3 regions of the Selenihalanaerobacter shriftii genome follow, and region 2 is predicted to be linked to each of the others. Evidence: riboswitches for the same ligand, from Rfam matches in the RefSeq annotation. Region 2 holds a riboswitch; each other region holds the start of a gene.
The links. Region 2 has a riboswitch for lysine ahead of lysA (diaminopimelate decarboxylase). Riboswitches for the same ligand answer to the same signal wherever they lie in the genome.

Region 1 (7,753 bases), on a different contig from region 2:
TCATTAGAAATATTAATTAAAAACTGACTGTTAGAAGCAAGTTCGCTAACTAAAGATGCATTTAAAATTTCCGAACAGATAGGACTACTCCAAGTCACTCCTTTTAATTTGAAGTATTTTTCTTTTTCTCCTGATGTTTTATCATTGACCAGTTCACCTACAAAAGCAGGTAGTAAATTTCTAAATGGAATATATTCACCAAAAGGAACTAAACTTAATTTACTATAATTATCCGTCATCTTTATCTGTTGATTAATTAAAATAGCTTGATTATATACATTATCATTAATTTTATTTAGCGCTCCAGTAAATAATGACACATTAAACTTATTAATTCTTCTTAATAAATACTTCTGCCAATTCATATTATCCGGACTTAATACAAAAGGAATTGCAGTTTCTGGCCAAATTACTAAGTCTAAATCATTATCTTCTATTAATTGATCAGTTAATCTAACATACCAATTAATTATATTAGTCCTATGTTGGTGGTCCCATTTAATTTCTTGAGAGATATTAGGTTGCATTAAACCTAATTTTAAACTTCTTCTTGCTTCATTAGTAGGAAAATTTAAATTAATTAATCCATAGCTAAAGACAAAAATCAAAAGTAAACTAACTGTAATTACTTCTAACTTATTTAAAATTTTATTATATTTAAAGTGTAAAATTATTTTATATATTAATACATTAATTAAAATAATAAGAAAAGTTACTCCATATACTCCTGTTATATCTGCAATCTGTATTAAGATTGGAAAATATGCTTGAGTATAACCGATAATACCAAATGAAAAACTACTATCTATAGTTCTTGTTAAATATTCAATAATCATCCAAGTAGCAGGGATTAAAAATAGAATAAAATTTTGATAATGTTTTATTAAATAATTACTTATTAAAGCAAAAGTACCAATTAGAATACTTAACATAATGCTTAAAAATATAGTTACAATAACGGCAAATGTCAATGATAAATCAAAAATAAGTTGAGGGTAGACTATCCAATAAATTGCAGTTCCAAAAAAGAATATCCCACTTAACACCCCACTTCTAAATGCCATTCTTGGTGTTTGGTCTTTAATGACTAACAAAAGTGGTACTAAACTAAACCAACTTATAAAATATAAATTAGGGTATGAAAATGGTAATCCTGTTAATAAACCACTAATTATAAGTAAAATTATATTTATTAATTTATTCTTCATTATATTTTGCCACCTAACTTCTTAATATCAAAATTAGTGCTAACAATACGGCTACTGCTAATCCTAACCAGAGCATATAAAACCTCCTATAGATATAATTAATTATAAAATTATTATACCATAAAATTGCAATAAAATCCATCTTTTAAGTATATCAAAAAAATAAAGACTACTCAAGATTCTGTTTTAATCTCAAGTAGTCTTTATTCTATCTATTTTAAAAATGTTATTTTGTTTTTACTACACCTTCGTCTAGTTCAGCTATATCTTCACTTAAACTAGTAACATCTTTACCTAAGAAATTAACAGTTAAAAATAAAGCAACTAAACCTATTGGGATAGTAATCATAGCTGAAATACCCAATCCTGCTGGAATAAAGCCAACTAAAATAGCTATAAGAGCAGCAGTAACAGCATAAGGAATCTGAGTTTTAACATGATCGATATGATCTGCTGCTGATGAAGTTGAAGACATAATAGTTGTGTCTGAAATTGGTGAGCAATGATCTCCAAAAACGCATCCAGTTAATACAGCACCAATAGTTGGAGTTAATGGTGCTCCTAATTTAACAGCCATAGGAATTGCCAGTGGCATAATAATAGCATTAGCTCCCCAAGATGTTCCTGTAGCAAAAGCAACAATACAAGGTAAAACAAACATCATAGTCGGTACTAAGAAAGGTGGTAGAACTCCTTTTGTAATACTTACAATATAGTTAGCAGTTCCTAACTCTTCAATGACTCCACCTAAAGACCAAGCTAATACTAAGATAGCTGAAGCTATGGCTAAAGATTTAATTCCATTTATCCAGGCCTCCATTATCTCTTCAACAGATAAAACTCCTTTGAGTAATGAAAGCAATCCAGCGACAAATGTACCACCAAAGGATGCCCATAATAATACTACACTAGAATCAGCATCTCCAAATGCTTGTCTAATAGTTGCTCCTTCAGCTCCTCCTCCATTATACCAAAGACCAACAATAGTAATTACTATTACAGAAATTATAGGGATAAATGCATCATACCAAGTCAAGCGCTTACCTTCAGGCACCTTCATATCAGTTAACTCTTCTGAAGCCATAGGTGTAGCTCCATCTCTTAATAACTTACCTTCTGTTCTAGCACGTACTTCTGCATCATACATTGGACCATAATCTTTCCCTAAATATGCAATGAATAGTACTAAAACCAAAGCAAAGATACTATAGAATCGATAAGGGACTGTTTGTAAGAAAGTTGTATAAATATTTTGATCCATACCTAGCTTAGTAAAGGCGTCTTGAATTAACCCCATTTCATAACCAATCCAAGTTGAAATAAATGCCATACTAGTCACCGGTGCTGCCGTACAGTCTACAATATAAGCTAATTTTTCTCGAGAAACTTTAAGTTTATCAGTAATTGACCTCATAGTATTACCAACGATTAAAGTATTAGCATAATCATCAAAAAAGATTAATAATCCCATAAACCAAGTAGCAATCTGTGCTTTTCGAGCTGTTTTAGCCTTCTTAGCTAAAAAATCGGCCACCGATTGAGTAGCCCCAGATCTACTAATGATTCCTACCATACCAGCTAAAGTTAACAAGAATAAAAGTATAGCTACATTCCAAGAATCAGTTAACGAATTAACCATATAAGTATCAACTGTTCTCATAAAACCTGTTAATGGATTGAAATTTGCTAAAATAGTTGCTCCAATAAAAACCCCTGCAAATAGTGAAACTAAGACTTCTCTACTCCACCAAGCTAGAATAATTGCTAATAAAGGCGGAAGTAAAGATATCATTCCGAATTCTTCCATTAATTATTGCCTCCTCATTTATTATATATTTAAAAATAAAAAATCCTCATCCCAATTTATGAGATAGCGCACTCCCGAAGACATTTGTCTTCAAAAGCAGTCCAATACCTATTAGATATTAACCCAGTATTAGAAATTAAGATTTCTCTAATACTTCGGCAATAGTCCTTTTCATTTTAGATCATAGCTAATCTTAATAGCTCACTAAAATTACTTGTGACTCACTGCACCTCTACCTCATCATATCAGATGAGGCTTGCATTAATTATGCAATTTTCAAAAATAGTATAACATATGTCAGTTAGTTATGCAAGGATGAAAAAGAGTAAATTTAGTTATTTTTCGTGTAATTACTCTTTTTTATAACGTTCTTTGTAAAGATTTTTATTATATGCAGCTTCTCTATTAGAACAATCTTCCCTAGAACATAACTGACAGTTCTTGAAACTTGTTTCAGTTGGAAACCAAATTCCTGAAGTAGTCTTCACTGGCTGCATTAGAAAACTACTGGTAAGTTTAACCCCTATTTTCTCAGTAGGATCTTCTAAAAGTTCAAATAATTTTTCCTGTTCACTTATTGGCCATTCAGGTAAGGATCCTGGATTCATTTTTGAAATTGATCCTGGATTATTAAATTCTGAGATATGTTTTTTAAGAGCATCTCTAGCAGCATCTAATGCCATATCTTTAATTACATCTATCCAATAGCTTTCCAGCATATCATTATATTGACCTGACCATTCTTCTATTTCCTCACCACTAGTTGCAATAAATGGAAATACCCTTTGAACAGATTCAAAATTTACACTAAGAATTCTACTATTAAACTCAATCCCATCAATAATTACAGAATCTTCTTTATGTTCATTAATATAAGTAATTTTATAAAGTGCTTTTGGTTTAGCTACTTCCATAGCCTCATTAGCAAGCTCTTTAATTCTGTTGGCATTTTCACTTTGTAGTTCAGTCTTCAATTTTTTTAATAATTTTTTAAAATTAATTCTAAAATCAATATCATCTAATAATACTTCTTTCATAATAGCATCTCCTTTGTTTAAAATTTAATTTTGTTTTGGAATCTCAAAAGCACAAGGTCCAACTTGACACTTTCCACAAACATCAAAAAGACTATCTGCTTCTCCAAGTTCATTTTTAAAATTTCGATCATTCTTTAAAAGTAATGAATAACATAAGTGTCTATCTAATCCTTCTTTAGTTAACGCTCCTGTTGGACATTCTCCGATACAAACACCACAAGTACCATTCTGATAATAAAGACATGGCGTCTCTGTAAATTTATCTGAAGGACTAACGTACTTGTCTATCACAAGACTACCATATCTTCCTGCGCTACCTTGTTCAGTAATTAACATCTTATTAAGACCAAAATCTCCTAAACCACATATTTTTGCTGCACTTCTGTGGGACCATAAACTAATTAATCTTTTTTCGTCAAAATTATGAGTGGATTCTTCCCAACCAACTTTAATCTCTTCTTCACTTAATCTTTCTTGTAAAGCATTACATATCTGATTAATTAATTCATTAGTTTCTTTATATGCAATTGCCCATTCCTTTGTACATTTATTTTTGTGCTGATTGTCTTTTACTATTTTTTTAGAAAAAGGTATAAAAAAAGCAATAACACTTTTAGCATTAGAGAGTATATCTTCGGGTAATTTATATTCTGGAGCGACTATCTTTTTAAGTTTTTTAAAATCACTATCAGTAGCATCAGCATATCCCACTAATGCCTGACGATATTTAGTTTTAGTTTTGGCATTGGAGACTCTGTCTTTTATAGTATTAGTAATTATTTCCTTGATCATTTTAATTGTCCTCCTTTATAATATCTTATTTCCTAAAAAACATTGAGTTTTTATTACTTATATATGTTATTATTTTGCTTTTATTTAACCAATTAATTTTTAAATTATCTATTTACTAAATAACTTCCAAGGAGTGCCTTTATAGTTTCTACTTCAGAAGGTTTGTTTGCTTTAATAACAAAGTGTCCTCCTTTTATTAGAATATTAAAGTCATTAATTCCTTTTTTTTCTAAATGATTTTCTACTTGATGAATATCATTATTTTCAGCTAAAGGTACTTTTTCGCCTACCAAATCTTTATTAACATAAATATTGAATCTATCATATGGTAAATTTTGATCACTTATTGGTTCTTTATCAAACCACATATAACTTACCTCCTAATAAATAAAATTTCTTTTCAGTTTAAGTATATCCTTTAAAAACAAAATTATAACAAAATTCTTGATTAAATTTATAACTAAAAAATCGAGAGATAGTTAAGTGATTATATTAATTAATTACAATACTGAATTAACAATCTCCTCTGTAAAGTATAAAATTAATAAAATATATTGATAATAAATTATATATTAAATCAATCCTGGAGGAAAAAACATGTTACATCTTATAACAGAAGAAGATATAGAACAGGCTGTTGATTATTTAGCTAATACATTACCAAAAGAAACACTTGAATATGCTTATGATCATATTGAAGGTAGTCAACCAAATCATATTCTTTTTCACTTTGGTATAAAGGATAGGGTAAAATGTGCTTTAAAAGAAGGAGATTTCGACTGGAATGATGATATACACGATGATCTTTGGGAAAGACTTACCCATAAAGCTGCACAGCAAATATTTAAAAAATAAATTAACTAATAATAGAATAAAGTCATTCACAATTTGAGGTTTTTCGTCATAAGATATGATAAATAGAAGAAGGAGGTATAACGATGTTACAAAGTAATCATTCTTATGTTGAAACACATCCACTTGAGCCAGTTGGACCGGCGGAAGATCTCTTTATTGTTGGAGTATCAGTATTTGAAATTACTGATTTTGAACCACCACTCCAAAGAGCAACAGTTGTAGGAATAAACCTACCTGATCCAGGAACATTTGGACCTTATAATTCTTATATAGCTACCCTTGAAATCCCTAATGATCCAGCTGAAGAATTGACTGATGTTCCTTTAGAACCAACACCAAACGAAGATGTGTGGGCAGGTACTACTTTCCTGGATTTTGGAGGAACCTTACCACCAATTGATGTTTCTGTACGCCCTCAACAAGAAGATGGCACAAGAATTGGCCCTGTAATTTTACAGGGTACTGTTTTTGGTGAAGAAGTTGATGGAGATAACGGGAATAATGAAGACAATAATAATTCACCATTTAGAAGCAGATATAGGAGAAAATAAAATTAATTAGGGAGAGCTAAATTACAATAACTCTCCCTATGATTATAATAGTTAATATTTATGTTTTTATATTTATTTAGCTAATTTATAAATGCTTAATACATCTCCTTTATTTAATTTCTTAAAATTTCCTACAGGACCGTTTTCAGTGCATTTTTCTGCCATTTCTTCTACGCGGTCATCAGAAATATCCATTTCTTCTAATGTCACTGGTAATCCAATAGAACTAAAGAAATCTTTTGTTCTTTGTATACCTTCTAAAGCTGTTCTTTCAGGATTATCAAAATCAAATTCAACATTCCAAACTCTAATAGCAAATTGAATAAACTTATTCATATTTTCTTTATATACATACTTCATCCATGCTGGAAAGACTGTTGCTAATCCTGCCCCATGAGCTACATCATATATTCCACTAATCTCATGTTCAATATCATGTGATGCCCAATCTTCAATCCTACCTGTACCTAATAAGCCATTATGGGCTATTGTACTTGCCCACATCACTTCGGATCTTGCTTCATAATTTTTAGACTCATCTAATATAATAGGAATATTTTTGATTATGGTCTTTAATGTTCCTTCACATAATCTATCTGTTAAGTCCACATTATCTGTATTAGTAAAGTATCTTTCCATAATGTGTGCCATAATATCAGCGGCCCCACAAGCGGTTTGATAGTCTGGAAGAGTAAAAGTTATTTCTGGATTAAGAATTGCAAATTTAGGCCTAATTAAATTTGAACCAATAGATCTTTTATATTCTCCTTCTTCTTTTGTAATTACAGATCCTACACTTGATTCACTTCCTGCTGCTGGAATCGTTAATACTACACCTATTGGGAGCGCTTCTTTAACTTCTTTCTTTCCCATATAAAAGTCCCAAACATCTCCTTCATATGGTACACCAACAGCAATAGCTTTAGCAGAATCGATAACGCTTCCACCGCCAACAGCTAAAATAAAATCAATATCCTTTTTACGACAAATCTCTATACCTTCTTTGACGAGACTAAGACGTGGGTTAGGTTGTACACCACCTAATTCAATTACTTCTACTCCTGCTTCATTTAAAGAATTAATTATTTTATCATATACACCATATTTTTTAATACTTCCTCCTCCATAATGTAATAATACTTTATTACTAAACTCTGTTGTTTCTTTACCTACTTGTTTCTCTGTTTCTCTTCCAAAGATTATTTTAGTAGCATTTTGAAATGAAAAGTTTTCCATTATTAAGCAGCCTCCTCTAGTTTATTTTAAACTATATTTCTATGTATCCTTGATTTATATTCTATGTCAGAATTATAAATTCCTTTATCTTTATTTATCAGCCTTTTTTAGGTCAATTTATAAAATATCATAATTATATTATTTGTCTAATCTAAATAAATTATAAAATAAAAAACACATTACTACTTAATATAAATAATATACCTTAGTATAAAATGCAGTATTTTGTAGCAAATTAGAATAAGCATTCATAATATATAGTAAAAT
Region 2 (7,753 bases):
ATATTCTTTCCTATTAACCAACTTGTTAACTTCTTCTAATTTATCTAAGCTTAGCTCGGTAAAAATAGGAACCTTACTAGCACAAAGTTCATTTTTCTGACAACAATCCATCTGCTTTTCCCCCTTTAATATTTAATTTTATCATATTACTCTCCAAAAACAAATTAAATAATTATAAAAATCACAAACTTAAAGGTATTAATCCATCAAGATGGATTAATACCTTTAAGTAATAGTTTAAGTTATGAAACTCTTTCCACCTCATAACCCGTAGTAGCTACTGCTTTTTTAAGTTCATCAATTGTTATTTCGTCTTCGTTAAATTCCACCTTAGCTTTACTAGTAGTGTAATGAACTTTTGCTTCTCTTACACCAGTCTGTTTGTTTAATATTTTTTCAACTTTTTGGGCACAATCTGGACAAGCGAGATCTTTTAAGTAAAGTTTTTTATTTTTCACTAAGACCACCTCCTTGCTTAATAATTATACTTCATATCGTAATAAGCGCATGGCATTGAGAATCACCATTATTACACTTGCTTCATGAACTAACATACCAGAAGCAAGGAAAACTTTTTGGCCTAACACTCCAGCTAAAAGAGTAAAAACAACTAAAACAGCAAAGATTACATTTTGTTTAATGTTTTTATTTGCAGCCTTACTTAATCCTATAGCAAAAGGTAATTTATCAAGTTTATCTGCCATTAAAGTTATATCAGCAGTTTCAATAGCAGCATCAGTTCCTGCACCTCCCATTGCAATTCCAATATCCGCTGTTGCTAATGAAGGAGCATCATTAATACCATCACCTACCATAGCTACAGTATAACCCGCCTTTTGTAATTCATTGATAGCTTCAACTTTATTATCTGGCAATAATTCTGCTCGATAATCGTCTACCCCCAGTTCTTCAGAAATACTTTGAGCAATCCTTTCGTTATCTCCAGTCAACATTTCAACTTTTTTAATCCCTAATTTCTTCAACTTATTTATTGTTTCTTTAGCCTGTTTTCTAGGAGCATCGGCAATAGCTATTAGTCCTAAAATATTATTGTTTTTCACAACAAAAACTACTGTTTTACCCATTACCTCTAATGCTTCCTTTTCTTCAATTAATTCTGTAGTAGTTTCAATATTATTTTCACTAAGCAACTTTGTATTCCCTACCAAAACTTCATCCTTATCTGTTCTAGCAATAATCCCTTTACCAGTTATCACAGAAAACTCATCTACTTTACTTAATCTATTTTCATCATCAACTTTATCTATTATTGCCTGAGCTAAATGATGTTCTGATCCTAATTCTGCATTTGCTGCAGTAATTAACAAATCCTCTTCTGTCCCTGATAAGGCGACAAGATCAGTGACAACTGCTTCTCCTTTAGTTAAAGTTCCAGTCTTATCAAAAGCAACTAAATCTATTTCACCAGCTTTTTCTAAATGTTCTCCTCCTTTAATTAAGACTCCATTTTGAGCTGCATTTCCTATCCCTGAAACAATAGAAATCGGTGTAGAGATAACTAAAGCTCCAGGACAACCAATTACTAATAATGTTAAAGCTAATCTTACATTCTGAGTAATCATGAAGATAATTATAGCTAATATAATTATCCCTGGAGTATAATAACGAGAAAACTTCTCCATAAATTTCTGAGTTGGTGCTTTTTGTTCCTGAGCTTCCTCCACTAACTGAATAATCCTAGCAAATGTTGTATCTTCACCTACTTTTTGAGCTTTAATTTCTAAGTAACCGTTTTTATTAATTGTTCCACTATATACTTCATCTTTTGTTGATTTTTCTATTGGCTTAGATTCTCCTGTAATTGAAGCCTGATTGACTGTACTCTTTCCTTTTATTACTTCACCATCAACTGGGATTTTTTCGCCTGGTCGAACTATTACTTTTTCTCCAACTTCTACTTCTCTAGCTGAAATTTCTTCTTCCTCATTATTCCTAATAACATTTGCAGTATTAGGAGAAAGATCCATCAACCCTCTAATAGCATTTCTAGTCTTATTCATTGTCTTAACTTCTAAATAATTTCCAAAGACAAATAGAAAGGTTACAGCTGCTGCTTCCCAATATTCACCAATAATTAAGGCTCCGATAGCAGCAATAGTTACTAGAGTATTAATACTTAATACTCCCATCTTTAAAGTATTAAAAGCATTAATAGCAATTTGATAACCAGCTACAATACTTGCTAAAATCATAATAATATTAAAGAAAACAGGATTAAGATTTAAAAAATGAGTTAACCAAGCAGATAAGATTAAACCTCCAGATATAATTACAACTTTTAATTTTTTATTCATCTTTATTACCTCCCTCATCACTTCTTGTAACCATCCTATCGTATAAAAGAATATATAACTATGATTTAAATCAAATTTTAAAATTCATTAAAATAATAAGGTTAAAATTAAAAAAGCTAGATTCTACTGATTAAGTAAAATCTAGCTTAAATAATCATATATTAATTAGAAAGTAAAATTTAATTACTTTTTAATCGTTTAGGAATTTCTTCTTTAGCTACTAAATCTTCATAAGTTTCACTTCTAATAACCTCTTCAACCTGACCATCATTAACCAAAACTACCCCGGGTTTAGGTAAACTATTATAGTTATTAGCCATTGAATACCCATAAGCGCCTGTACAACTGACCAATAAAATATCTCCACTTTCTAATTTAGGTAACTCAATATCCCAAATCAACATGTCTCCTGATTCGCAACATTTACCAGTAATGGAGACTACTTCATCTGGGCTTTGATCTGCTTTATTGGCTATAATAGCCTCATATTCAGCTTCATAAAGAGCTGGTCGAATATTATCCGGCATTCCCCCATCTACTGCTACATACTTTCTAATATCAGGGATTGCTTTAATAGAACCTACAGTATAAATTGTAGAACCTGCTGTCCCAATAATAGAACGTCCCGGCTCATTAATTACCTTTGGTAGAGGGATCCCTAATTCTTCGCACTTCTCTTCAATAGCATTAGATACTATCTTAGCATATTCTTCAATATCTACAGTCAGGTCTTCTTCAGTATATTTAATACCAATCCCACCGCCTAGATTTAATTCTTCCATAACTAAATCTACTTCATCTTTAACAGTTTCTACGAAATCTAGCATCACATCTACTGCTAATCCAAAAGATTCTAAATTAAAAATCTGAGAACCAATATGGCAATGTATTCCTTTAACCGATAAATTATCTAAATTAACCGCTCTTTTAATTGTTTCTAAAGCTAAACCATTTTGAATTCCAACTCCGAATTTAGAATCTGTCTGTCCTGTTTGAATATAACTATGAGTATGAGCCTCTACTCCTGGAGTTACTCGAATTAAAATATCTACTACTTCATCTCTTTCACCTGCTATGCTATTTAATAAATCTAATTCATAATTATTATCTACTACAATTCTACCAATTCCAGCCTCTAAAGCCATTTCTAATTCTTCTGGTGTTTTATTATTTCCATGGAAATAAATCTTATTTACTGGAAAATTGGCTTCTAAAGCAGTATGCAATTCTCCACCAGAAACCACATCTAAACCTAAACCTTCTTCTTCAATAATTCGACACATAGTCATCGACATAAAAGCCTTACTTGCATAAATAGTTTCTGACTTAGGATACCATTCCTCAAAAGCTTGTCGATACGCCCGACAATTATCTCTAATTTCCTTTTCATCAAGGATATATAACGGCGTTCCATATTCTTCAGCTATTTTTGTTACTTCACAACCACCAATTTCTAAATTTGCCTTTTCATTAATTTCCATTGTACCATGTAATATCATACTTACTACTCCTTCCTCCATTCTCTTTTTTATAAATATTTTATGAATGATTTATATATTTATATGCTGATATTAAAAAAACGGTTATGATATTATCTCATAACCGTTAAAATCTCATTCACAGTATATAAGATAGCACTTCACTCATTCAGTGACAGTTCTATAACTATTAATTATAGATCCAACCCTAAAAATTAGTGCAATTTTTAAAGCTTCGGCAATAACTCCTTTCATTCTAAGTCATAGTTTACACTTAACTCCTTAGAAGTACTCTTAGTCACTGCGCCTCTATCTTCAACTATTCTCATGTAAATATTCTCTTAAATAGGATAACATAATTATTAATCACTGTCAACAAATTTTTTATTTATTATACTCTCCTAATACTTTAACTAAAAACTAATATTTAAAATTAAGTTTTATAAGTTCTAGATACAACTTTTTTGGGCTCATAATTACCATAATAATTAGTACCCCAGACTCCTAATAAGATTAAACCTCCTCCTATAATATGAAACCAATAAAAAGGTTCATCTCTAAATACTACTCCAGCAATTATTGAAATAACTGTTGTTAAATTTGTAAATACTGCTGAACGAGAAGCTTCTATCTTTGATAACATGAAATTCAATAAGAAGAATGCTAGGACTGAAGACAGAACTCCTAAATAAATAATAGCAATTAAAGCATTTAAATTCTCTAATGGTTGAAAATACTGCTTGAGCATTCCTGCTCCTATATGTTGAATGATAGATATTCCATTAAACACTACAGCACCTATTACCATCATGATATAAGTAATCTCCACTGGTTTAAATTTTAATGATAATTTTCTAGACAATATATTAAAAATTCCACCGGAAATAACAGCACCTAACAGAATGAATAATCCTTTTAATTGTCCTTTTACATCTAAATTTCCTTTCATTACTATTATAAATAATACCCCTACCACTGAAATAGTAATAAAAATAACTTGCTGCTTACTAGGGATTTCTTTAAGAAAAACAGCAGCCAATATAGTTACAAAAATAGGAATTAAAGCAATCATCATCCCAGCTTCCGAAGAAGACGTTATCTGCACTCCTAAAGTTTCAAATATAAAGTAAGCCACTGGCTGAAATGTAGTTAAAAGTAATAATACTCCTAGTTTTTTACCTCTAAAATTGACTTTAATTATCCCTAATATCTTTAATACCGTTAATATTATGGCCGCTATTGCAAATCTAAAGCCTAATAGATGAAAAGGAGCTAACACCTCTAAACCTTCCTTAGTAAATAAAAATGAAAATCCAAATATAGTTGCTACAAATAATCCTGCTAATATAGGTAGTAGTTCATCTGTTATTTTATTAAACACTTCTTGTCACATCCCTTTTTATAATAAATTATCTATATTAAATACTCTATTATAATTAAAACATATTTAAGAAAGTATCACAATGATATTTAAAAATTTATTTAAAATTCCTGATTTTATTAGATAATATATAATATACATTCTATCCAACTTAAAATTTAATATAACCATCCCCTCCTACCCCCGGTCATACACTCTTCCTAGTGTTCACATTTTGTTCAAATTATTATTTAGTATTGCAGGATATATTTTCTTATTGTCGAATATATCTAATAAATGGCATAATTGATAAATATCATTTTATTTTTTAAAAGGGAGGTGAATAATCATACTTAAAATAATTTAATTAATTTCAAGTAGAATACTATATAAAAAGGGGAGAAAATAATGGGTAAGAAATTAACATTAGGTATTGTATTTATTTTAACATTATTTGTAGTTTCAAGCACCGTAATGGCTATGGATCATTCAATGTTTATTAAAGGTCCATTTGATAGCGGAAAAGATGTAACTAAAAAATGTATTTCTTGTCATTCAGAAGAAGCTGAAGATGTTCAACATTCAATCCACTATCAATGGGAAGGAAAAACTTCCACTATTAAAGGAAATAAAAATAAGAGTTTAGGAAAGAAAGATGACATTAATGGTTTCTGTATCTCTACTCCAGCAAATGAACAAAGATGTGCCCAATGTCACGCCGGTTATGGTTATGGAACTGAAGAATTCAGTTTTGAAGACCAAACTAATATAGACTGTCTTGTCTGCCACGCTGACTTATCAAAGTATAAGAAAGCTAAGAAAGATTGGGGTAGACCAGATAAGAGTGTAGATTTAGTTAAAGCAGCTCAAAGTGTTGGACAACCTACACGTGAAAACTGCTTATCTTGTCATGCTTATGCTGGTGGCGGTAATAACGTTAAAGAAGGAGACATTGAAAAAGAACTAATCCATACTAATAGAGAATATGATGTTCATATGGGTACTGATGGAGCTGATATGAGTTGTCAGTCTTGTCACGTTACTAAGGATCATAAAATCCCTGGTAGAAGTATTCATGTATTAGGCAGTGAAGGTACAGTAACTTGTGCTCAATGTCATACAGACAAGCCTCATAATAGCAGTAATATTTCTAAGAAAGCTAATGCTACTCTTAATGAACATGCTCAAACTGTTGCCTGTCAGACTTGTCACATCCCAGAATTCTCTAAAAAGTCTAAGACTAAAATGGAATGGGATTGGTCAGCAGCAGGTAGTAAAGATGCAGATTCTAAGTTAAAAGGTAATTTCGTGAAAAGGAAGAATGTTAAACCTACATATTTATGGTATAACGGAATGAGTGAAAATTACTTAGTTGGGGATAAGATCAATCCAGATGGTCCAACTATTCTTGCTAAACCAGTAGGTAGTATTGAAGATAAAAAGTCTAAAATTTACCCATTCAAAGAGTTTACTAGTAAGCAACCTGCAGATGCTAAGTATAATCAATTAATTACACCACATCTGTTCAAAGGCTTCTGGGGACATTTTGATTGGGATAAAGCCCTTAAAGCTGGTGCAGAAGCTGGTGGATTAAAGTATAGCGGTGAATATACATTTGAAACTACTAAGACATTCATCGGTATTAGTCACGAAGTAGTACCAAAAGAAAAAGCTCTAAACTGTGGTTCTTGCCACTTAGGCGGAGATAGAATTGACTTCGAAGCTCTTGGCTATGAAGGCGATCCTATGGTTAAAGGCGGTAGAAATTAAATAAACAATGCTTTAAATCCCTAATGCGTATGATAGCATTAGGGACTTTTTATTTTAATCTCTTTTACTCCCTTACTAAACTCTGTCCTGGATTAGTAATCTTAATAGAACCTCCATAACCACATTTTATTGTAGATGTTTCAAGTAATGTAGGTATATCATGAATAGTAACGTCATTTTTACCACCTTGCCAAGAACCAGTTGGCTTAGGAGTACAAGGCGGTGTTGGGTCACTAGATCTCTTACATTTACTACCGAATTTACTCATGCTAGTATCTTTAATAGTAGCCATAGGCTTACTTTGAATATAAACTTGATATTTATCTGCAACACTTAGAGTACTCGGTCCTGTCCCTAAACTACACTTCAGCTTTGCTCCATTACAGACATATAATCTTTCTGAACCACTACCTCGTGCAATAGAAGAAGTATCTTCACCCTCTTGCTCTTGCTGTTCTTCTTTTTTCTTATCTTTCTTATTCTCCTCTCCACTTGTTGTGGAGGCTGTTGCTGCTTTGGAAGACTTTTGAGAGTCACTATTCTCTTGACTCTCTTCTTTTTCATCTGGGAATATTATCGTGTCCTCGGGATATATCCAAAGGAAGTTATCTTTAATTCGCTCTTCCTCTTCTAGAAATTTGTTTTCTTCTATGGCAAGTATTTCAGATTTAGAAGCCTCTTTACCATTTTTACTAACTATCTTATTTCCATCTAAGTAATAAGGGGCTTTCTCTTCTACCCATAAGCCATAATCGCCTTCTTGGAAACCTTCAATACATAGAGTCTTTGTTTCTTGCTTGTCATCAAAATAATTGATATATATATTATCT
Region 3 (7,753 bases), on a different contig from region 2:
AGCAAAAGATTTAAACTTTCAAACAATCCAATGGAGTATAGATTCCTTGGACTGGAAAGAACCAGGAGCTGATGTAATTACAGATCGTATTTCAAAGAAAATAGGGCCAGGTGATATCATTTTAATGCATAATAATGGTTTGCATACAGCTGATGCATTAGAAGTATTATTACCAAAATTAAAGGCAAAAGGATATGAAGTAGTTAAGCTTTCGGAATTAGTATATAAAGATAATTATTATATTGAGAGCCATTCTGGAGTTCAAAAACGTAGAATCAATCCAGGGAGGGTGGACTAAGTGTTTAATAAAAAGATTAAGTTTTATTTTATACCTTTGCATCGTGGAGTTTTATTAGGGATATTATTTTTATTGATAGCTATTAGCTTTTTAGCTAATAGTTTTATGAATGAAGTAGAGCCGGTATTTAATGAAGTAAAACCATATTATCATGGGTCAGAAGATAAAGCAGAGATGGCTTTGACTATTAATGTAGCTTGGGGACAGGAACATATACCACAAATGTTAAAAGTATTAAAAGAAAAAGAGGTTAAAGCTACTTTCTTCTTTATAGGAAGATGGGTAGAAAAGTTTCCAGAATTAACTAAACAAATAGCTGAAGGCGGGCATGAGATAGGAAATCATGGTTATCGTCACTCGCATCCTAATCAGTTATCCAAACAGGCTTTGACAAATTTAATTAAAAAGAATGAAGAGTTATTGATTGAAGTAACTGGTCATCAAACTAAATTATTTGCTCCTCCTTATGGAGAATATAATGATAGAGTAGTAAAGATAGCTGATGACTTAGGATATAGAACGATCCTTTGGACAGCTGATACTATTGATTGGCAACGTCCTGCCCCAGAGGTAATAATAAGTAGAATAACTAAAAAAGCTAGTAATGGAGGAATTGTCTTAATGCATCCTACTGCACCAACTGCTAAGTCTTTACCAACCATGATAGACAAATTAAGAAAGGAAGGATATGAATTAGTAACGGTAACTCAGTTGTTAATGGGACAGGGTGATTAAATGTTAAAGAAATTTCGAGTTCAGATTATTAATTGCAATTTGATTATAGCAGTCATTTTAATAATAATATTATTTTTTTTGATTACTAATTTAATGTTAGAAAAGATAACTAGGAAATTATATGGAGTAAAACCAGGAGTTACTTATCAAGGAGAAAAGATGGAATATTTTTTTCGAAAAGAAGTTTATCAACGGATAACAGAAGACGCCATTGAAAAGCGAATCTGGAGTAAAGAAGCGACAATAGATTCTAAAACCGGCAAGATAAATGCTGAACGGCTAGGAATAATTTTAGATGTAGAAAGTACTGCAAATGAAATTATGGCTGCTGAAGCAAATACTGAAGTAAGTCCAAATATTTATAAAGTTAGACCTTATATGACTAAAGAAGTCTTGAAAGAAGTTACAGAAGTAATAGGTATTTATCGTACTTCTATAGGTGGGAGTTCAAGTAGAGTTAAGAATATTAGGTTAGCTACTAAAAGCATTAATAATACCTTAGTTTTATCTGAAGAAATTTTTTCGTTTAATGAAGTAGTAGGTCCTCGAACTAAAAAACGAGGTTATCAAGAAGCACCAGTATTCTTTAATGGAGTTGTTATGCCAGGAGTAGGTGGAGGCATTTGTCAAACTTCTAGTACTTTGTATAATGCTGTGCAAGAAGCCGATTTGAAAGTGGTCGAACGATCCCCTCATTCTAAACCGGTTAGATATGTACCTAAAGGTCAAGATGCAGCAGTTGTGTGGGAAATATTAGATTTTAAATTTTATAATCAATATTCTTTTCCAATAATAATTAAGGGTAGTGTTTATGGACGACAAGTAGTAATTAAAATATTAGGCAAAAGGCAGGAATAAATTTTTTTTTAATGAATTAAATTAAAAGCATATAAGGAATTGGTTACAAAAAGGTTATATTTCTCTATAAAATAATTTTTTCAATATAACCTTTTTGTTTTATTATCATATAATATTTTGATGATTTTTATTTTAAGGTTAATTTCATACTAAACTAGATAATGGAGGAAACTAAATATGAAAATTAAAATTAAACGCCTAGATGATTCAATATCTCTACCAGAATATAAGCATCCAGGAGAAGATGTTGGTTTAGATCTTTGTTCTAGAGAAGAAGGAGTTTTAGAACCTGGTGAATATAGAATGTTTAAGACAGGAATAGCGATTGAATTACCACGTGGTTATGCGGGATTTGTTAATCCTAGAAGTGGTTTAGCTGTTAATTATGGGGTTACAGTTTTAAATGCTGATGGTGTAATTGATCCTGGTTATCGTGGTGAAATTGGAGTTCCTTTAATTAATCATGGTAAAGAGTCTTTTAGAGTCAATAAAGGAGCAAGAATTGCTCAATTAATTATTCAAAAATATGAAGAAGTTAGATGGGAAGAAGTAGATGAATTATCTAATACAGTTAGAGGTGAAGGCGGCTTTGGGCATACAGGAATTTTAGATTAACCTTGGATCTTTTAATACCTTCTGAAATCTTTGCATAGAATATTATAAGAATAGGTTATCAGGAGGTATTAAAATGAAATTAAGTGAATTACAAGGAAAAGAGATTATAAATATGTATGATGGATGTAGATTAGGGATAATAGGTGAAAGTGAATTGATTTTGGATTCTAATAGTGGAGATGTCGAATCAATTATTATTCCAAATCAAGGTGGTTTATTAAGTGTCTTCAGTGAAGAAAAGTACTTGATAATTCCTTGGCAAGCAGTGAAAAAGGTTGGAACAGAAGTAATTATTGTAGATTTAGAGAATGATTTACAACCACAGCGTGCTTCTATGTAAATGTGGTTTTAGAATATCCTCCTTAGCTTTTGGATATGTTAATTTTAAAGATATCAAAGGAGGTTAAATATTTTATGGCATCTGTAATAGGTGTTTTTAATCAAAGAGATCAAGCAGAGAGAGCAGTCAATGAAATTAGGAAATCTGGCTATGAAGAACAGGAGATATCTTTAGTAGCTAAACAGGCTCAAAATGCTACTGGGGAACTGCATAAGGATGAAGAAGAGTATGGAGAAGGTGGCTACTATGGAGATGATTACGGTGAATCAGTCTATGATAGAGAAGGAAATTATGCGGCTCAAAAGGATGTTGGCGGCACAGAAATGAATTTTCAAGAACAAAATTTAACTGATGGAACTGCGGCTGGTGGGACTTTTGGGGGTGTTGCTGGTTTATTGGCTGGAGCCGGGGCCTTGGCTATCCCTGGAATTGGCGCTATTGTTGCTGCTGGTCCAATTGCTGCTGGTTTAAGTGGAGCAGTGGCTGGTGGACTAGCTGGAGCCTTAGTTGATTATGGGATTCCAGAAGAAGTTAGTCAAGATTATGAAGATCATATTCGTAGAGGTAATATGTTGGCTGTATTTGAAGGAGCTGAGAATGAAGAAGATACAGCTGAAATAGCGGCTATTATGCAGCGAAATGGTGCTGTAGATGTTGAATTATATTAAATAAATAATTTAAAAGGAGAGAAATAATTTCTCTCCTTTTTCTATTTAGACTTGACATTTAATATAATTTGTTAGAAAATAAAAGAGAATTAAAAATTATATTAAAATCTGAATAAGATTGAGGTTGAGGAGCAGTGATTATTAGTATTTAAAGAGTTAAGGCCAATTTTTCTTTAAAGAAAGGGGTCATTGCCGAAATTTAGATTCAATTTGGTACATTGAATTTAGGTTGGGCTTAAAGTTAATAACTTTAAGACTGTCATCAGCTAAACTGGTGGAGGACTATCTTAATCGTTATAAACCTGTATATTTATAATGATTGGTGTTCTTGCCAATCATTTTTTGATTATTATAAGTTATAATTATTAATCATAAGTAGGTGGTTATTAAATATTAATTACCTAAATTAGAAAGGAGCTGTAAAAAAGATATGAAAAGAGTATTAGTAAATGGTGCTAGAGGAAAGATGGGAGAAGAAGTAGTAAAGTTAATAGATAGAAAAGAAGACTTAGAGTTAGCAGGAGCAGTTGATTTAGTAGATGTAGATGAGGATATTGGTGAGTTATTGAGTTTATCAGGGGAGGTAGAGATTGAAACTGATTTAAAGTTAGCTATTGCAGACAAATCTCCGGATGTTATTGTAGATTTTACAACTCCTCAGGTAGTAATGGAGAATATCAAAACTGGTTTAGAAGCTGGGGTTGATATGGTAGTAGGAACGACTGGGATTACTGAAGTAGACATTGAAAATCTAGAAGTATTAGCTATGGAGACAGAAACTAATATTATTATTGCTCCTAATTTTGCTATAGGTGCTATTTTGATGATGGAGTTTTCTAAGATGGCTGCTAAATATTTAGACCAGGCAGAAATTATTGAATTACATCATGATCAAAAGTTAGATGCACCTTCTGGGACTGCAATTAAAACAGCGGAATTGATTAATCAGGTTAGAAAGAACAAAAAGGTTGAAAAAGATGTGATAGAAAAGATTCCAGGTGCTCGTGGTGGAGAGCAAGAAGGATTAAATATACATAGTGTTCGTTTACCAGGTTTAGTTGCTCATCAAGAAGTGATTTTTGGAGGAGTAGGGCAGACATTAAAGATTAGACATGATTCGATTGATCGTCGTTCATTTATGCCAGGGGTTAAATTAGCTATTGACAAGCTAAAGAATATAGATGGAGTAGTTTATGGATTAGATAATTTAATGAAATTTTAAAGTTGACAAGCACTACTTTGGAAGGTTAACCATATAATATTAATGATTAGAAAAGTTGCGAGGAAGGAGGATTAAATGAAAACGGGATTAAAAGGAACTAAAATAGCAGTTTTAGGCGGGGACAGACGTGAACAAAGAATGCTTAAACTCTTAGTAGCTACAGGAGCTCATATTAAAACTTTAGGAATGCCTGCAGATGAAGACTTAGATATTATAGTAAAAGATGAGTTATCAGAAGTTACTAATAATGTTGATGTAGTTATTGCTCCTATGGTCAGTGCTGATGAAACAGGATATCTTAAGGCTACTTTTATTGATAAAGAGATCAAATTAACAGAAGAATTCTTTGCTAATTTAGAATTTGGAACTTTATTTTTTATTGGAATAGCTAGAGGTAAGTTAGTAGATTATTGTGAGAAACATAATATAAAACTGGTTGAAATGGCCAAATTAGATGAAATAGCTATTCTTAATGCCATTCCTACTGCTGAAGGTGCAATTCAGGTTGCAATGGAAGAATCAAACATTACACTACATAGTAATAAATCCATGGTTTTAGGTTTAGGTAGGGTTGGCTTAACTCAAGCTAGGATGTTAGCTGGATTAGGAAGTAAGACTTATGGGGTAGCTAGAAATCCAGCTGATAGAGCTAGAGCAAAAGAAATGGGAATTATCCCTGTTGATTTTTCTGAGTTAAAAGTAACCATTACGGATATGGATTTTATTTTTAATACTGTTCCGAAAATGGTCTTAACTAGAGATATCTTAACTAGAGTAAAGCAGGAAGCTATAATTATCGACCTAGCATCTAGTCCTGGTGGCACAGATTTTGACGCTGCAGAGGAATTAGGTATTAAATCAATACTGAGTTTAGGTTTACCAGGAAAAGTAGCCCCTAAGACTGCTGGTCAAATTTTAGGAGATGTTATTCCACGTTTAATTATAGAAGAATTATAGATATTGACCTTCCAAAGGAGGTGTGCATATTTGAAATTAAAGGGTAAAAGAATAGGTTTTGCAGTTACTGGTTCATTCTGTACTTTAGCTAAAATCATCCCTCAATTAAAAAGAATAGTAGAGGCGGGGGGAATAGTTTATCCTATCATTTCTGAAGTTGTTCAAGAGACAGATACTAAGTTTGGTACAACAGATAAATGGATAAATAAAATAGAGGATATTACAGGAAATGAGTTAAGAACTAACATTATAGAAGCGGAACCTATTGGTCCAGGCAAGCTTTTAGATATATTAATAGTAGCACCTTGTACTGGAAATACTGTAGCTAAACTTGCTAATGCAATCACAGATACTACAGTTTTAATGGCTATTAAAGCGCATTTAAGAAATGATAGGCCGGTAGTTATAGCAATAGCAACTAATGATGGATTAGGGAATAATGCCCAGAATATAGGTAAGTTATTAAATACTAAAAATATATACTTTGTTCCTTTTGGGCAAGATAATCCTCAAGAGAAAGTTAATTCATTAATTGCTAGAATTGATTTAATTCCTGAAGTTATAGAGTATGCTTTAGATGAGAAGCAAATTCAGCCTGTAATTATAGAATATAATGGTATATAATAATTATATGGTGATAATTAATGAGTTTAATATAAAAGAATAGTTACTTACTAATTATGTTATTAATTATGGATTAAATATAAATTTATACACTAAAATGTATAGGAGGTATTAATAATTATGGGAAAATATAATGTAGCGATAGTCGGTGCTGCGGGAGCAGTAGGAAGAGAAATGTTAAGTATAGTTCAAGAAAGAGGACTTCCATATAATGAATTAAGATTATTAGAAAAAGAAGATGGAACATTTACTACTGAGGATGGAGTAGAATATGAGGCGATAGAAGCTACTCCTGAAGTATTTGAGGATATTGATATTGCTTTATTTAGTGCTGGTAGTGCAGCTAGTAAAAAACTTGCACCAGAAGCAGCTAAGAGGGGAACAGTGGTAGTTGATAATAGTAGTGCATTTAGAATGGATCCAGAAATACCATTAGTAGTTCCAGAAGTGAATCCAGAAGATATTAATAATCATAAAGGTATTATTGCTAATCCTAATTGTTCTACTATTCAAATGGTAGGTGCTTTGAAACCAATTTACGATCAGGTAGGGATTAAAAGAATTGTAGTGTCGACTTATCAAGCGGTTTCAGGATCTGGTAAAGCTGCTATGGATGAATTATTAGAACAGTCTAAGAGTATTTTAGAAGGAAAAGAAGCTAAGGCTGAAGTATATCCACACCAAATTGCTTTTAATGCTTTGCCACATATTGATATCTTTTTTGATGATGGCTATACTAAAGAAGAGATGAAGATGGTTAATGAAACTAAAAAGATTATGGGTGATGATTCTATTAAAGTAACAGCAACTACAGTAAGGATTCCAGTATTAATTGGTCATGCAGAATCCGTTAATTTAGAGCTAGGGGCTGAATTAGAAGTAAAAGAAGCAAAAGAACTGTTAGATGCTGCTGAAGGAGTAAGGGTAGTTGATAATCCAGAAGAATTAGTTTATCCAATGCAGAATCAAATAGAGGAAATAGATGATATCTTAGTAGGTAGAATTCGAAAGGATAATACTATAGATGCAGGTTTAAACCTTTGGATTGTAGCTAACAACCTACGGAAAGGAGCAGCATTAAATACAGTTCAGATTGCTGAAAAATTAATTGAGAATAATGCTTTATAGTTAGAAAGAGAGGTGGGGGAATGCGAAATACCTTAATTCAAAAATTTGGGGGATCTTCTTTAGATACAGAAAAAAAGAGACAAATGGTCGTTGAAAAGGTGATTAATAGTATTAATCAAGGCTATAGACCAGTAATTGTTGTATCAGCTATGGGACGAGAAGGAGCCCCTTATGCTACAGACACTTTAATTGGCTTAGCTGAAGGTGCTTATGAGCATATTAATCCTAGAGATAAGGATCTTATAATGTCTTGTGGTGAGATTATCTCTACAGTCATAATAGGGCAAGGATTAAAAGCTCGAGGGTAT

Region 1: linked by a shared signal. The riboswitch ahead of B5D41_RS06375 (Na+/H+ antiporter NhaC family protein) and the one ahead of lysA (diaminopimelate decarboxylase) in region 2 are both predicted to bind lysine.
Region 3: linked by a shared signal. The riboswitch ahead of dapB (4-hydroxy-tetrahydrodipicolinate reductase) and the one ahead of lysA (diaminopimelate decarboxylase) in region 2 are both predicted to bind lysine.

Annotation. Positions count from the first base shown of each region.
Region 1 is NZ_FUWM01000009.1:99,486-107,238, reverse strand. Features, by position in the region: gene lnt (apolipoprotein N-acyltransferase) at 1-1,208, opposite strand, end outside; gene B5D41_RS06375 (Na+/H+ antiporter NhaC family protein) at 1,435-3,015, opposite strand; lysine riboswitch at 3,072-3,258, opposite strand; gene B5D41_RS06370 (vitamin B12 dependent-methionine synthase activation domain-containing protein) at 3,366-4,052, opposite strand; gene B5D41_RS06365 (hypothetical protein) at 4,077-4,844, opposite strand; gene B5D41_RS06360 (hypothetical protein) at 4,949-5,212, opposite strand; gene B5D41_RS06355 (hypothetical protein) at 5,442-5,699, shown strand; gene B5D41_RS06350 (YoqH family protein) at 5,783-6,250, shown strand; gene B5D41_RS06345 (iron-containing alcohol dehydrogenase) at 6,323-7,486, opposite strand.
Region 2 is NZ_FUWM01000010.1:30,895-38,647, reverse strand. Features, by position in the region: gene B5D41_RS06680 (Crp/Fnr family transcriptional regulator) at 1-111, opposite strand, end outside; gene B5D41_RS06675 (cation transporter) at 243-458, opposite strand; gene B5D41_RS06670 (heavy metal translocating P-type ATPase) at 483-2,315, opposite strand; gene lysA (diaminopimelate decarboxylase) at 2,495-3,814, opposite strand; lysine riboswitch at 3,940-4,113, opposite strand; gene B5D41_RS06660 (DMT family transporter) at 4,227-5,174, opposite strand; gene B5D41_RS06655 (tetrathionate reductase family octaheme c-type cytochrome) at 5,562-6,923, shown strand; gene B5D41_RS06650 (DUF4280 domain-containing protein) at 6,988-7,753, opposite strand, start outside.
Region 3 is NZ_FUWM01000003.1:260,975-268,727, reverse strand. Features, by position in the region: gene B5D41_RS01310 (polysaccharide deacetylase family protein) at 1-298, shown strand, start outside; gene B5D41_RS01305 (polysaccharide deacetylase family protein) at 299-1,033, shown strand; gene B5D41_RS01300 (VanW family protein) at 1,034-1,891, shown strand; gene dut (dUTP diphosphatase) at 2,069-2,506, shown strand; gene B5D41_RS01290 (YlmC/YmxH family sporulation protein) at 2,580-2,846, shown strand; gene B5D41_RS01285 (hypothetical protein) at 2,921-3,514, shown strand; lysine riboswitch at 3,631-3,807, shown strand; gene dapB (4-hydroxy-tetrahydrodipicolinate reductase) at 3,945-4,736, shown strand; gene dpsA (dipicolinate synthase subunit DpsA) at 4,812-5,693, shown strand; gene B5D41_RS01270 (dipicolinate synthase subunit B) at 5,724-6,317, shown strand; gene B5D41_RS01265 (aspartate-semialdehyde dehydrogenase) at 6,438-7,445, shown strand; gene dapG (aspartate kinase) at 7,466-7,753, shown strand, end outside.